Regions from separate parts of the Micromonospora mangrovicola genome, predicted to be linked through region 2. Evidence: riboswitches for the same ligand, from Rfam matches in the RefSeq annotation. Region 2 holds a riboswitch; the other holds the start of a gene.
The links. A riboswitch is a leader RNA that binds a small molecule or an ion and turns the genes downstream of it on or off. The one in region 2 is predicted to bind thiamine pyrophosphate.

Region 1 (6,743 bases), on a different contig from region 2:
ACCGCCGGCTCGCGTTCCAGCTTCGGGCCGAGCACGTCGGCCGGCTCGCCGCCGTACAACACCAGGTCGCGCAGGGCGATCCGGTTGGTGGGCACCAACCCGCCGGCCCGACCGGCGATCTCCATGGCCAGGGCCTCGGAGTGCCCGGTGCCGAACGCGTGCACCACGCCGTCGGCACGCAGCGACTCGGCGATCAGGTCCGCGGCCCGGCCCACCCCGTCCCGCTGCCCGGCGGCCACCCGGCCGATCGTCTCGGTCACCACCGCCAGGTACGCCTCGGCGCTCACCGTCATGCTTCCTCCGTCCGTCGGTGCCGGGCCAGCCAGTCCACCGCGAAGTCGACCGCCGCCCGCTGCCTCATCAACCGGCCAGTGCCGTCCCCGACCGGCCCGAGCCGCACCGCGCCGGCGGCCTCCAGGTCGGCGCCGAGCCGGTCGAAGCCCCCGGCGTCCAGGCGGATGTCGTCCCACCACACCCACTCCCGGCCACCGTCGGCGGTCAGCACGGCCGCGCCGCAGCGCTGCTGCGGCGGGCTCGGCTGCCGGTACTCGGCCAGGTGCAGCGAGGTGTTGGGGCCGTGATCCACGCCGAGCAGCAGCACGTCAGCGTCGAGGTCGTAGAGGCGGGCCAGCGGGGAGCGCTCACCCAGCATGTCGGCGAGCGGGTGGCCGGCGACGATCCGCTCGGCGGCCGGCCCGAGCGCGGCGAAGGAGACGTGCGGGTGGTCGCTGCGCCGGGCACCCGGCCAGGTGCGGACCAGCTCCGCGAGCGCGCCCATGAACCGGCTCGGGGTGACCGCGGGATCGAAGCCGGGCAGCTCGGACCGGATGACCGGCCACCAGTGCGCCGGCACGGGCGGGTTGGTCCAGCCGGCCGGGTCGCTGTTCTCCGGGGTGTGGGTCGGCACCACCACGGTGCCGTCCGGGCCGAGCACGTCGCGCAGGGCGAGCAGCACCGCCTCCGGGCCGCCGCAGAGGAGACCCAGGCCGCGCAGGCCGGCGTGCACCAGCACGGTCCCGCCGGGGCGTACGCCGAGGGTGCGGAGCTGGGCGGCGAGCGACGCGCGGGTGTGCGGGCCGCCCGGCGCGTCGGCGGCGATCATCCGCCGACGCGGGCGAGGATCGCCTCGGCCAGCGGCGCGGGGGACTGGTCGGGAATCCAGTGGGTCACGCCGGTGAGCGTGACGAAGCGGTAGTCGCCGGTGACGTGCCCGGCGCACGCCTGGGCGGCGGTCCGGCCGATCGCGATGTCCCGGTCGCTCCAGACGAACGTCGTCGGCACCGCCACCGGCCCGACGGCCTTCATGTCCGCCCCGGTCATGGCGCGGTACCAGTTCAGGGCGGCGGTCAGCGCGCCGGGCTCGCGCATCGGGTCGGCGTAGCGGGCCACCCGGGCGGCGTCGCCGACCCCGCCGAGCATCCGCCGCAGGGTCGCCGCGCGGAACGCCAGCAGCACCTGCTCCGCCTTGCCCGGCTTGCGGAACAGCGCGATGTAGGAGGAGCGGGCCTTCTGCTGCGGGTCGGTGGCGAGCGCGTGGCCCATCGCCGCCGGGTGCGGCACCGACACCGCGGTCAGCGTGCGCACCCGCTCCGGGTACGCCGCCGCGAGCCCCCAGGCCACGATCGCCCCCCAGTCGTGGCCGACCAGGTGGGCGGCGGTGATCCCGAGCGCGTCGAGCAGGGCGGCCGCGTCGGCCACCAGCTCCGGGATGCGGTACGCCTCGACGGCGCCCGGCCGGGCGTCCGGCGAGTAGCCGCGCTGGTCGGGCGCGTAGGTGCGTAACCCGGTGGCGTGCAGCGCGGGCACCACCTCGTCCCACTCCCCGCCGTGCTGCGGGAAGCCGTGCAGCAGCAGGACGGGTTCGCCGTCCTCGGGACCGCCGGTGCGTACCTCGAACGTCAGACCTCGCGCGTCGACCCGCATGATCGGCAGCCTACCCAGTCGGCGCGGCGGGCAGCGGGGCCGACGGTCAGGGGCGGACCCGCCACCACCGGAGCCGGCCGGCCGCCCGGTCCCGGTCGTACGCGGCCCGGGACCGCTGCCGCAGCCACCCGGCAAGGGTCGCGAACAGGCCGATGCCGAGCACCGGCAGCAGGTAGCGCAGCGCCCGCCAGTCGCCCCGGGGTGCGGCGGTGACCAGCACGGCCAGCGCCAGCGGCAGCAGCCCCAGGAACGCGCCGAGCAGGGCCAGGAGTTGATCTCGGCGCGTTGAGTTCGGCGGCACGGGTGCAGGGTGACACGCCCCCGCCAGCTGGTGTTAGCGTCTGCCGAGACAACTTCACATCCGACAGGGGAGCGCACAGCGCTGAGAGTGCGGGCCGGGTGCCCGCAGACCCTCGGTACCTGATCTGGGTAATGCCAGCGCAGGGAGTTCGGTCGACCTCCAGCCGCGCCGCCGTCCGGTGATCCCGGGCGCGGCGTGCGTCTTCTCCTGGTTCGTCCACGCAGAACTGGGAGCTCATCAATGGACAACAACAACCGCTGGCGCACCATCGACATCGTGGTCGCATCGGTGATCGCGGTCGCCTTCGGCGTCATCTTCTGGGCCTGGGGCCTGCTCTGGGGCGCCACCGACGCCGCCTTCGCCTTCTTCCCGCCGGCCCAGACCCTGATCTACGGCGTCTGGCTGGTGCCGGCCGTGCTCGGTGGCCTGGTCATCCGCAAGCCCGGCGCCTCGCTCTACTGCGAGCTGGTCGCGGCGATCATCTCGGCGCTGCTGGGCAGCCAGTGGGGTGGCATCGTCATCGTGCAGGGGCTGATGCAGGGTGTCGGCGCCGAGCTGGCGTTCGCCGCCTTCCGCTACCGCTCGTACCGGCTGCCGACCGCCCTGCTGGCCGGCGCGCTGACCGGCCTGAGCGCGGCGATCTTCGACTTCGTCTACTGGAACAAGGCCTACGAACTGGTCAGCTACCGCATCCCGTACGCCCTGCTGACCATCGTCAGCGCCACCGTGATCGCCGGCCTGGGCTCGTTCTTCCTCACCCGCGCGCTGGCCGACACCGGCGTCCTGGACCGCTTCCCCGCCGGCCGCGACCGCGCCACGGTCTGACCACCCCACCCCGAATTGATCATGAGGCTGGTTGTGGTGTGGATCTCCGGAACCGCCGCCAGCCTCATGATCGGCGGGGCCGGGGCGGCCCGGGGGCCGGGAAGGAGGCTCGGGTGAGCGCGCTGGTGGTGCGGCGTTTCGGGTGGCGGCACGCCGGGCGCCGGCAGTGGGCGGTGCGCGGGGTGGACCTGCGCGTCGAGGCCGGCGAGCGGGTGTTGCTCCTGGGACCCTCGGGAGCCGGCAAGAGCACCCTGCTGGCCGCGCTCGCCGGGCTGCTGCCGGAGGACTCCGGCGAGCAGGAGGGCACCGTCGAGATCGACGGGCTCGACCCGCGCAAGGCCCGGGAACGGGTCGGCATCGTCTTCCAGGACCCGGAGACCCAACTGGTGATGGCCCGCTCCGGCGACGACGTCGCGTTCGGGCTGGAGAACCGGGGCGTACCGGCCGAGGACATCTGGCCCCGGGTGGACGAGGCGCTGCGCCGGGTCGGCTTCCCGTACCCCCGGGACCGGCCCACCGCCGCGCTCTCCGGGGGCGAACAGCAACGCCTGGCGCTGGCCGGGGCGCTCGCCCTGCGCCCGGGGCTGCTGCTGCTCGACGAGCCGACCGCCAACCTCGACCCGGCCGGCGGGGCCCTGGTCCGGCAGGCGGTCGCCGACGCGCTCGACGCCGACACCACGCTGATCCTGGTCGAGCACCGCGTCGCCGAGGCGTTGCCGCTGGTCGACCGGGTGGTGGTGCTGGAGGCCGGGGGCGGGGTGCGGTTCGACGGGCCGCCCGAGGTGGTCTTCGCCGCGCACGGCGACGCGCTCGCCGCGGCCGGCGTCTGGGTGCCCGGCCGTACCGTGCCGCACCGGCCCGCCACCGCGCCGGCCGGCGAGCTGCTGCTCGCCGCGGACCGGCTCGGCCTGCCGCCCCGGCTCGACCCCACCGACCTCCGGGTACGTGCCGGCGAGGTGCTCGCCGTCCTCGGCCCGAACGGCGCCGGCAAGTCCACCCTCGCGCTGCTGATCGGCGGCCTGCTCCGCCCCGGCACCGGTGCGGCCACCGCGACGGAAGCGCTGGCCGGCCGGGACGCCCGCACTCCCCCGCACCGGTGGCGCGCGCCCGCCCTGGCCCGGCGGATCGGCTCGGTCTTCCAGGATCCCGAGCACCAGTTCGTCACCGGCACGGTCCGGGACGAGCTGGCCCTCGGGCCGCGCCGAACCGGGCAGGACGAGGCGGCGGTACGGGCCACCGTGGACGGCCTGCTCGACCGGCTCGGCCTGGCCGGGCTGGCCGGGGCCAACCCGTACACCCTCTCCGGCGGCGAGGCGCGGCGGCTGAGCGTGGCGACCGCCCTGGCCACCGCGCCGCGCCTGCTCATCTGCGACGAACCCACCTTCGGCCAGGACCGACGGACCTGGCGGGAGCTGGTCGACCTCTTCGCCGAGCTGCGCGACGGCGGTCACGGCGTCGTCGCGGTCACCCACGACACGGACTTCGTCGCGGCGCTGGCCGACCGGACCGTCACCCTGGAGCGGCGCGCATGATCGGGGTGGAACCGGTCGCCGTGCCGGGCGCGCCGCTGGCCCGGCGCAACCCGGTGGCGAAGCTGGCCGCCGCGCTGGTCTTCTCGTTCGTCCTGATCGCCACCCTGGACCCGGTGGCACCGGCGATCGCCATCGCGGTCGAGTTGGCGGCGCTGCCGCTGTTCGGCATCCGGTACAGGGTGCTGGCCCGGCGGGCCTGGCCGCTGCTCGCCAGCGCCGGCGGCGTCCTGGTGACCCTGGTGCTGTTCGCCGCCGACCGCTCCGGACCGGTGCTGGTCGACGCCGGCCCGGTGCTGGTCACCCAGGGGGTGCTGGTCACCGCGCTGGGGCTGGTGCTGCGCATGCTCGCGGTGGCGCTGCCCGGGATCATCGTCTTCGCCACCACCGACGCCACCGACCTGGCCGACGCGCTGATCCAGAACGCTAAGGCGCCGGCCCGGTTCGCCATCGGCGCGCTCGCCGCGTTCCGGCTGGTGCCGCTCCTGGAGCAGGAATGGCGCATGATCAGCATGGCCCGGCGGGCCCGGGGCGTGGACGCCGGCCGCAACCCGGTGGCCCGGCTGCGGCTCTTCGTGTCGACGGCGTTCGCGCTGCTGGTCGGGGCGATCCGGCGCGGCACCCGGCTGGCGGTCGCGATGGACGCCCGGGGCTTCGACGCCGGCACCCCGCGGACGATCGCCCGGCGGCACCGCTTCACCCGGGCGGACGGGCTGCTGATCGTCGGCGCGGCGGTACTGGCCGGCGCGGCGCTGACGGCCAGCGTGCTGCTGGGCACCTTCCGCCCGCTGATCGGCTGACCGGGCGCGATCCACCCCGCCCGGCCCCGCCGAGCTTGGGCCGGCTCGGCCGGCTCGGCCTGGGGGATCCACTCGGGTTACGGCATGTCGCGGCCTCCGCAGGGCGGGATAGCCCGGGCTGCCGCAACCCGAGTGGATCAAGGGCCGGTCAGCTGCGCCGGAAGGCGTAGAAGCGGGTCTGGCCGGTGCGCTGGCTGCGCCCGGCCAGCCGGGCGTCGCGGCCCACCGGCGGGCCGGCCTTCGGCAGCCTCGCGGCGGACGGGCTCGACCCGGACGGGGCCGACCCGGACGAGGTGGGCACGGCGACGGGCACCTCGACCGGCGTCACCGTGCGGGCGTCGAGATCCGTCGGGGTCACGTCCGCCAGGGACGGCGACGGCTTGCGGGACTTCTTCGAACTGCGCTTGGCGGGCATCCGCTGACCTCCGGTCTGTCGGCCGCGCCGGCACGGCGCGGCGAGCGAACGAGCTCCGGCGGGTCCGACCACGACAGACACCACTACCGACGGCGGTGGGGAGGCATGCGGACGCCCGGAGCAGGACGGGTCCACGGCGGGGCGGTGGACCGGGCTCGGAGAAGGGCGTCAGTTACGCATGCCGACAGGCTAACCGGCCGCCCGGGCGACCCGCAGCCGAATTGCTGGCACGATCGGCGGCATGCTGATCGCGTTCTCGATCACCCCGCTCGGCGTGGGTGAGTCCGTGGGCGACCTGGTCGCCGACGCCGTCCGGGTGGTCCGTGAGTCCGGCCTGCCCAACCGGACCGACGCCATGTTCACCACCGTCGAGGGTGAGTGGGACGAGGTGATGGCGGTGGTGAAGCGCGCCGTGGACACCGTCGCGGCGCAGGCGCCCCGGGTCAGCCTGGTGCTCAAGGCCGACCTCCGTCCCGGGGTGACCGATGCGATGACCGCCAAGGTGGCGCACATCGAGGCCCGCCTCGCCGAGAGCTGAGGACGTACCGCCACCACCTCCTCACCCGGCGTCGACGTCCCCGCCCGTCCCCCGGCCGGCCGCGATACGGTCGCAGGACGGGCACCGGAGACGAGAGGTGGCGGTACGGATGGCACAGCAGGCGACGGCGCAGATCGGGGTGACCGGTCTGGCGGTGATGGGCCGCAACCTGGCCCGGAACCTGGCCCGCAACGGCTTCACCGTGGCGGTGCACAACCGCTCGCCCGAACGCACCCGCAGCCTGATCGCCGAACACGGCGCCGAGGGCGCCTTCGTGCCGTCGGAATCCCTGGCCGACTTCGTCGCCTCGCTGGAGCGCCCCCGCGCGGTGATCGTCATGGTGAAGGCCGGCGCCCCCACCGACGCGGTGATCGACGAGCTGGTCCCCCTGCTGGAAGAGGGGGACATCGTC
Region 2 (6,743 bases):
CGGCAAGCGCGCGGTGATCGCCGAGCAGCTCGAACTGGACGGCCTTACCTACCCGTTCGACCTGGAACTCTGGTACGGCGACCGGGTCGCGGTGCTGGGCGCGAACGGGACCGGGAAGTCGCACTTCCTGCGCCTGCTCGCCCGCGGCGGCACCGATCCGGACCCGGCCAACACCCCGGTCGACGGCGCGGCGGCGCTCGCGCCCGTCGCGCACGACGGCGTGGTACGCCTCGGCGCGCGGGTCCGGCCCGGGCACTTCTCGCAGACCCACGACCGGCCCGAGTTGATGGAGAAGGCGCTGGTCGACATCCTGTGGCGGGGCGACGAGCACCGGGCCGGGATGGACCGGCACGCGGCGATGGCGGCGCTGTCCCGGTACGAGCTGGCCGGGCAGGGCGACCAGCGCTTCGGCACCCTCTCCGGCGGGCAGCAGGCGCGCTTCCTGGTGCTGTTGCTGGAACTCTCCGGCGCGACGCTGCTGCTGCTCGACGAGCCCACCGACAACCTCGACCTGGCCTCCGCCGAGGCCCTCGAAGCGGGCCTGGCCGCGTTCGAGGGGACGGTGATCGCGGTGACCCATGACCGCTGGTTCACCCGCTCCTTCGACCGGTTCGTGCTGTTCCGGGGGGACGGCGAGGTGGTGGAGACCCCGGAGCCGGTCTGGGATGTCGCGTGATCGGCGAGGAGCTGGTCGACCGGCTCTGCGCGGTCGACGGGGTGGTCGCGGTGGCGCTCGGCGGAAGCCGGGCCCGGGGTGACCACCGGCCCGACTCCGACTGGGACCTGGGGCTCTACTACCGGGGAGAACTCGACGTGGCCGGGCTGCGGGCGGTGGCCGCCCCGGTCGCCGACGACGAGGTGCGGCTCACCGGGCCGGGCGGCTGGGGGCCGTGGGTCGACGGGGGCGGCTGGCTGCGCGTCGGCGGGGTGGCGGTCGACTGGATCTACCGCGACCTGGACCGGGTGCACGCCGTGTGGGCCGATTGCCGGGCCGGCCGCTACACCGTCGGCGTGCAGCCCGGGCACCCGCTCGGTTTCTACTCCCACGCGTACGCGGGGGAGGTGGCGCTCGGCCGGCTGCTCGGTGACCCGACCGGGGAGCTGACCGCGTTGCGGGCGGAGACGGTCTCCTATCCGCCGGCACTCGGTGCGGCGCTGGTGGCCGGTGGCTGGGAGGCGGGCCTCCTGCTCGACGGGGCGGCGAAGGGCGCCGCGGGCGGCGACGCCGGGTATGTGGCCGGCTGCCTGTTCCGTGCGGTCGGGGTGCTGGTCCACGCCCTGCACGGCCGGGCCGGGCGGTGGCTGGTCAACGAGAAGGGCATGATCGCCTCGGCGGGGCGGCTGCCGGGCGCGCCGCCCGACTTCGCCTCCCGGGCGCAGGCCCTGCTCGGCGCGGTCGGGCGTACCCCGGTGGAGCTGGCCCGGACGCTGGCGGAGGCGCGGGGGCTGGTCGCCGACGTGCTCGGTTGAGGGGCCGGTGGTCGGCGGCGGCGAGGTGTCGGGGCCGCTACGAACCTGATGTCGTGAACGACTCACCCGGGAGGCCGACCGGGCCCACCGGCGCCGCCGGTGGTCCCGTGGCGGGCGGCATAGGGTGGATCTCGTGACTGAGATGACCTACCGCCGGTTGGGCGACTCCGGGCTCGTGGTGTCCGTGGTCGGCATCGGCTGCAACAACTTCGGCCGCAAACTCGACCTCGACGGCACCCGCGCGGTGGTCGACGCCGCGCTCGACGCCGGGATCAACTTCTTCGACACCGCCGACATCTACGGCGAGCCCCAGGGCGGCTCCGAGGAGCTGCTCGGCCAGGCGCTCAAGGGACGCCGTGACGACGTGGTGGTCGCCACCAAGTTCGGCATGGACATGCACGGCCTCAACGGGCCGGACCACGGCGCCCGGGGTGCCCGCCGGTACATCGCCCGCGCGGTCGAGGCGTCGCTGCGCCGGCTCGGTACCGATCACATCGACCTGTACCAGATGCACGAGCCCGACCCGGAGACCCCGATCGACGAGACCCTCGCCGCGCTGGACGACCTGGTCCGCGCCGGTAAGGTCCGCTACCTCGGCAACTCGAACTTCGCCGGCTGGCAGATCGCCGACGCCGACTGGACCGCCTCCTCCCAGGGCCGTACCCGGTTCATCTCCGCACAGAACCACTACAACCTTCTGCAGCGGTCCGTCGAGGCGGAGGTCGTCCCGGCCTGCGAGCGGTTCGGCCTGGGCATGCTGCCGTTCTTCCCCCTCGCGAACGGCCTGCTCACCGGCAAGTACAAGCGGGGTGAGGCGCCCCCGGCCGGCAGCCGGCTCTCCGGCGGCGGCCGCTACGCCGAGCGGCTGGCGGCGGCGGACTGGGACACCATCGAGGCGATCGAGGCGTACGCGGCCGAGCGCGGGCTCACCGTGCTCCAGGTGGCCATCGGCGGGCTCGCGGCCCGGCCGGCGGTGACCTCGGTGATCGCCGGGGCCACCACCGCCGCGCAGGTGCGCGCCAACGCGGAGGCGGGCACCTGGCAGCCCACCGACGAGGACCTGGATGCCCTCGACGCCCTCCTCTGACCGGGATCTCCGCTGCCCCGGCGCCGACGGCGCCGGGGCAGCGTGCTGTCCGGCCCGGAACGGCAGGTGCGACACCGGAGCGGCAGGTGCGACAACCGTCGGGGGCAGGTGCGGTCAAGGGCATCCGGACAGCATGGCGTGAATGGACGGTCACCCGTTGTCCCGGCCCTCCATGCGGGACGGTGGGTGGGAAAAGTGTCACCCGCCCTTGGCGGATCCCGGGGAACGTCGTACGGTAGGCCGCAAGTGACCCACGGGAGCCCGGTGCACCGGGCTGAGAGGGGGGCTGGAAGCCCCCGACCGTCGAACCTGATCCGGGTAATGCCGGCGCAGGGAGGAGTGTTGCCGTGCCGTCCCTGGGACGACTGCATCTGATCACCGACACCCGGCCGGGGCGGGACCCGCTCGGCGTGCTGCGCGCCGCCCTGCCGGTGGCCCGTGCCGAGCTGGTCGTCCAGGTCCGGGTGGAGGACGACGCCACCGACCGCGAGGCGTACGAGCTGGCCCGGCAGGTGGTCGCGCTGTGCCGGCCGTACGGGGCGTCGTGCCTGGTCAACGACCGGCTGCACGTGGCGCTGGCGGTGGACGCCGCAGGTGGCCACGTCGGGGCGGACGATCTGCCGGTGGGGGCGGCCCGCCGGGTGCTCGGTGCCGGCGCCGTGCTCGGCGCGACCGCCCGGGAGCCGGTGGCCGCCGCGGAGGCGGTCGCCGCCGGCGCGAGCTACCTGGGTGTCGGCCCCTGCCACGCCACCACCACCAAGACCGGGTTGCCCGATCCGATCGGCCTGGAAGGGGTACGCGCGGTCGCCGCGGCGGTGGCGGTGCCGGTGATCGCGATCGGCGGGGTGACCGCCGCGGCGGTGCCGGCGCTGCGGGCCGCCGGGGCGTACGGGGTGGCGGTGGTCGGGGCGCTCTCGCAGGCGGGTGATCCCGCCCGGGCGGCGGCCGAGCTGCTCGGGGCACTCGCGTGTTGAGCGGGGGGCCCTCCCCCACCGGAGGCGTCAACCGGGGGCCCGCTCGCGCGGACGTCGCCGTGGTGGGGGCGGGGCCGGTGGGGCTGGCGGTCGCGTGGCGCTGCGCGCAGCGCGGGCTGCGCGTCGTCGTCCACGATCCGGCACCCGGCTCCGGGGCGTCGCACGTCGCCGCGGGCATGCTGGCACCGGTCGCCGAGGCGTACTTCGGCGAGCGGAAGCTGACCGGGCTGCTCGCCGAGTCCGCCGCCCGCTGGCCCGGCTTCGCCGCCGAGCTGGCCGAGGCCGCCGGGGCCGAATTCGGGTACCGCACCGACGGCACCCTGGTGGTCGGGCTGACCGCCGACGATCTGGCCGAGGCGGGCCGGCTCTGGACGTACCAGCAGGGACTGGGGCTGCCGATCACGCCGTTGCGCCCCTCGGAGCTGCGGGACCGCGAACCGGCGCTGGCCCCGCGGGTGCGCGGCGGCGCGGTCGCCCCCGGCGACCATCAGGTCGACCCGCGCCGGCTGGTCACCGCGTTGCGGGCCGCGGCCGAGCGGGCCGGCGCGGTGTGGCGGCCCGGCGCGGTCGGTGACCTGTCCCAGGTGGACGCCCGGGTCACCGTGGTCGCCGCCGGTTGCGGCGCGGCGGCGCTCACCGGGCTCCCGGTCCGGCCGGTGAAGGGCCAGGTGCTCCGGCTCCGCGCGCCCGGTCCCGGCGCACCGGACTTCCGGCACGTGATCCGGGGGTACGCGGACGGCGAGTCGGTCTACCTGGTGCCCCGGGACAGCGGCGAGGTGGTGGTCGGCGCGACCGTCGAGGAACGTGCCGACACGGAGGTGACCGGCGGGGCGGTGCTGCGGCTACTCCGCGCGGCCGTGGACCTGGTCCCCGGGCTGGCCGAGTACGAGCTGGTGGAGACGTCCGCCGGGCTGCGTCCCGGCACGCCGGACAACGCGCCGATCCTCGGGGCGCTGCCCGGCCGGCCGGGCGTGCTCGCCGCCACCGGACACCACCGGCACGGCATCGTGCTCACCCCGGTCACCGCCGACCTGGTCACCGAGCTGATCGTCACCGGCGAGCCGGACCCGCTGCTCGCCCCCTTCACCCCCGACCGGTTCGCCGGCGCCGCGTCGCCGGCCACCGTGGGCCGGGGCCGGCCCGCATCCGCCAGCGAGGAGGAGACGTGCAACTGATCGTCAACGGTGCCGGGCGTGAGGTGCCCGGCGGGACGAGCGTCGCGGACGTCGTCCGCACGGTCACCGACCAGCAGCGCGGACTCGCCGTCGCGGTCAACGGCGAGGTGGTGCCGCGCGGTGGCTGGTCGGCGACCGTGCTGCGGGACGGCGACCGGGTCGAGGTGCTCAGCGCCGCCCAGGGCGGGTGAGCGGGATGCCGTTCGAACTCGGCGGGGTCGACTTCGGCTCCCGGCTCATCCTCGGCACCGGCGGCGCGGCCAACCTGCACGTGTTGGAGCAGGCCGTCCGGGCCTCCGGTACCGAGCTGGTCACGGTGGCGTTGCGGCGGGTGGACACCGCCCCGGGCACCGCGGGCGGGCTGCTCGACCTGTTGGACCGCTGCGGCGTACGGGTGCTGCCGAACACGGCGGGTTGCCATACCGCGGCGGAGGCGGTCAAGGTGGCCCACCTGGCCCGGGAGGCGTTCGGCACCGACTGGGTGAAGCTGGAGGTGATCGGGGACGAGCGCACCCTGCTGCCGGACGGGGTGGAGCTGCTGCGGGCGGCGGAGGAACTGGTCGCGGAAGGGTTCACCGTGCTGCCGTACACCTCGGACGATCCGGTGCTGGCCCGGCGGCTGGCCGACGTGGGGTGCGCGGCGGTGATGCCGGCCGGCGCCCCGATCGGCTCCGGGCTGGGGGTGAGCAACCCGCACCACATCCGGCTGATCCGGCAGAGCGTGGCCGTGCCGGTGATCCTGGACGCCGGCATCGGCACCGCCTCGGACGCGGCGCTCGCGATGGAGCTGGGCTGCGACGCGGTGCTGCTGGCCAGCGCGGTCACCCGGGCGGCGGACCCGGTGGCGATGGCCACCGCCATGCGGTACGCGGTGACGGCCGGGCACCTCGCCCACCGGGCGGGCCGGATCGCCCGCCGCTTCCACGCCCTCGCCTCCACCCCGGACGACGGGCGGCCCGAGCTGTGACGCGCTCGTCGGCCGTCGCGGTCGCGGACCCCGGAGAAGGGCGGCCCTTCCGGGGGCCGCAACCCGCCGAGATCCCGCGTGCTGCCGTGCCGTCGGGCGTGGTGCTGCTGACCGACCGGCGGATGGCGCGGAGGGCGCTCGTCGAGGTGGTCGCGGGGGCGGTCGCCGGGGGAGTGCGCTGGGTGGTGCTGCGGGAGAAGGACCTGCCGCGCGCCGAGCGGGCCGCCCTCGCCGTCGAGCTGCGCGCGATCCTGGCCGGCGTCGGCGGAACGCTGGTCGTCGCCGGACCCGACCCCCTCGACGGGGACGCCGTGCACCTGCCCGCCGCCGGCCCCTACCCGCCGCCGCGCGTCGGCCTGGTCGGCCGCTCCTGCCACGACGAGGCGGAACTCGCCCGGCTCACCACCGAGGACTACGCGACGCTGTCGCCGGTCTTTCCGACCAGGACCAAACCCGGTTACGGCCCGCCCCTCGGCGCGGCCGGACTCGCCGAGCTGATCGACGCCAGCCCGGTCCCGGTCCTGGCCCTCGGCGGCATCGAGACGCCCGAGCAGGTGACGGCGTGCGTCGGGGCAGGCGCCGCCGGGGTGGCCGTGCTCGGCGCGCTCATGCGAGCCGACGACCCCACCCGGACGGCCACCACGCTGGGCAGCGCCTTCAACGAGGCGGTCACCGCAAGCCGGGGGGACGAGTGACGCCGAAAACGATCCTCACCATCGCCGGCTCGGACTCCGGCGGGGGCGCCGGCATCCAGGCCGACCTCAAGGTCTTCGCCGCCCTCGGCGCGTACGGCACCAGCGTGCTCACCGCCGTCACCGCGCAGAACACCCGGGACGTCGACGCCGTCCTGCCGCTGCCCCCGCAGACCGTCCGCGACCAGCTCGACAGCGTGCTCGGCGACTTCGCGGTCCGCGCGGTGAAGACCGGCATGCTCGGCACCCCGGCGGTCGCCGAGGCGGTGGCCGAGGCGGCACGGGCCGGCCGGCTGCCCCGGCTGGTCGTCGACCCGGTGCTGGTCGCCACCAGTGGACACCGGCTCGGCGTGGTGGAGGCGGTGGAACGGCTGCTCC

Region 1: another riboswitch for thiamine pyrophosphate. It lies ahead of ACL02O_RS23125 (ECF transporter S component); the one in region 2 lies ahead of thiE (thiamine phosphate synthase).

What each region holds. Positions count from the first base shown of each region.
Region 1 covers NZ_JBJZOG010000065.1:11,603-18,345, forward strand. The annotation lists gene ACL02O_RS23105 (sugar isomerase domain-containing protein) at 1-293, opposite strand, end outside; gene ACL02O_RS23110 (AAC(3) family N-acetyltransferase) at 290-1,102, opposite strand; gene ACL02O_RS23115 (alpha/beta fold hydrolase) at 1,099-1,923, opposite strand; gene ACL02O_RS23120 (hypothetical protein) at 1,970-2,224, opposite strand; TPP riboswitch at 2,280-2,388, shown strand; gene ACL02O_RS23125 (ECF transporter S component) at 2,465-3,049, shown strand; gene ACL02O_RS23130 (ABC transporter ATP-binding protein) at 3,163-4,581, shown strand; gene ACL02O_RS23135 (energy-coupling factor transporter transmembrane component T family protein) at 4,578-5,378, shown strand; gene ACL02O_RS23140 (hypothetical protein) at 5,527-5,793, opposite strand; gene ACL02O_RS23145 (MTH1187 family thiamine-binding protein) at 6,035-6,331, shown strand; gene gndA (NADP-dependent phosphogluconate dehydrogenase) at 6,441-6,743, shown strand, end outside.
Region 2 covers NZ_JBJZOG010000002.1:84,720-91,462, forward strand. The annotation lists gene ACL02O_RS01320 (ATP-binding cassette domain-containing protein) at 1-676, shown strand, start outside; gene ACL02O_RS01325 (nucleotidyltransferase domain-containing protein) at 673-1,470, shown strand; gene ACL02O_RS01330 (aldo/keto reductase) at 1,595-2,557, shown strand; TPP riboswitch at 2,802-2,910, shown strand; gene thiE (thiamine phosphate synthase) at 2,905-3,531, shown strand; gene thiO (glycine oxidase ThiO) at 3,525-4,706, shown strand; gene thiS (sulfur carrier protein ThiS) at 4,697-4,897, shown strand; gene ACL02O_RS01350 (thiazole synthase) at 4,894-5,673, shown strand; gene ACL02O_RS01355 (thiamine phosphate synthase) at 5,760-6,368, shown strand; gene thiD (bifunctional hydroxymethylpyrimidine kinase/phosphomethylpyrimidine kinase) at 6,365-6,743, shown strand, end outside.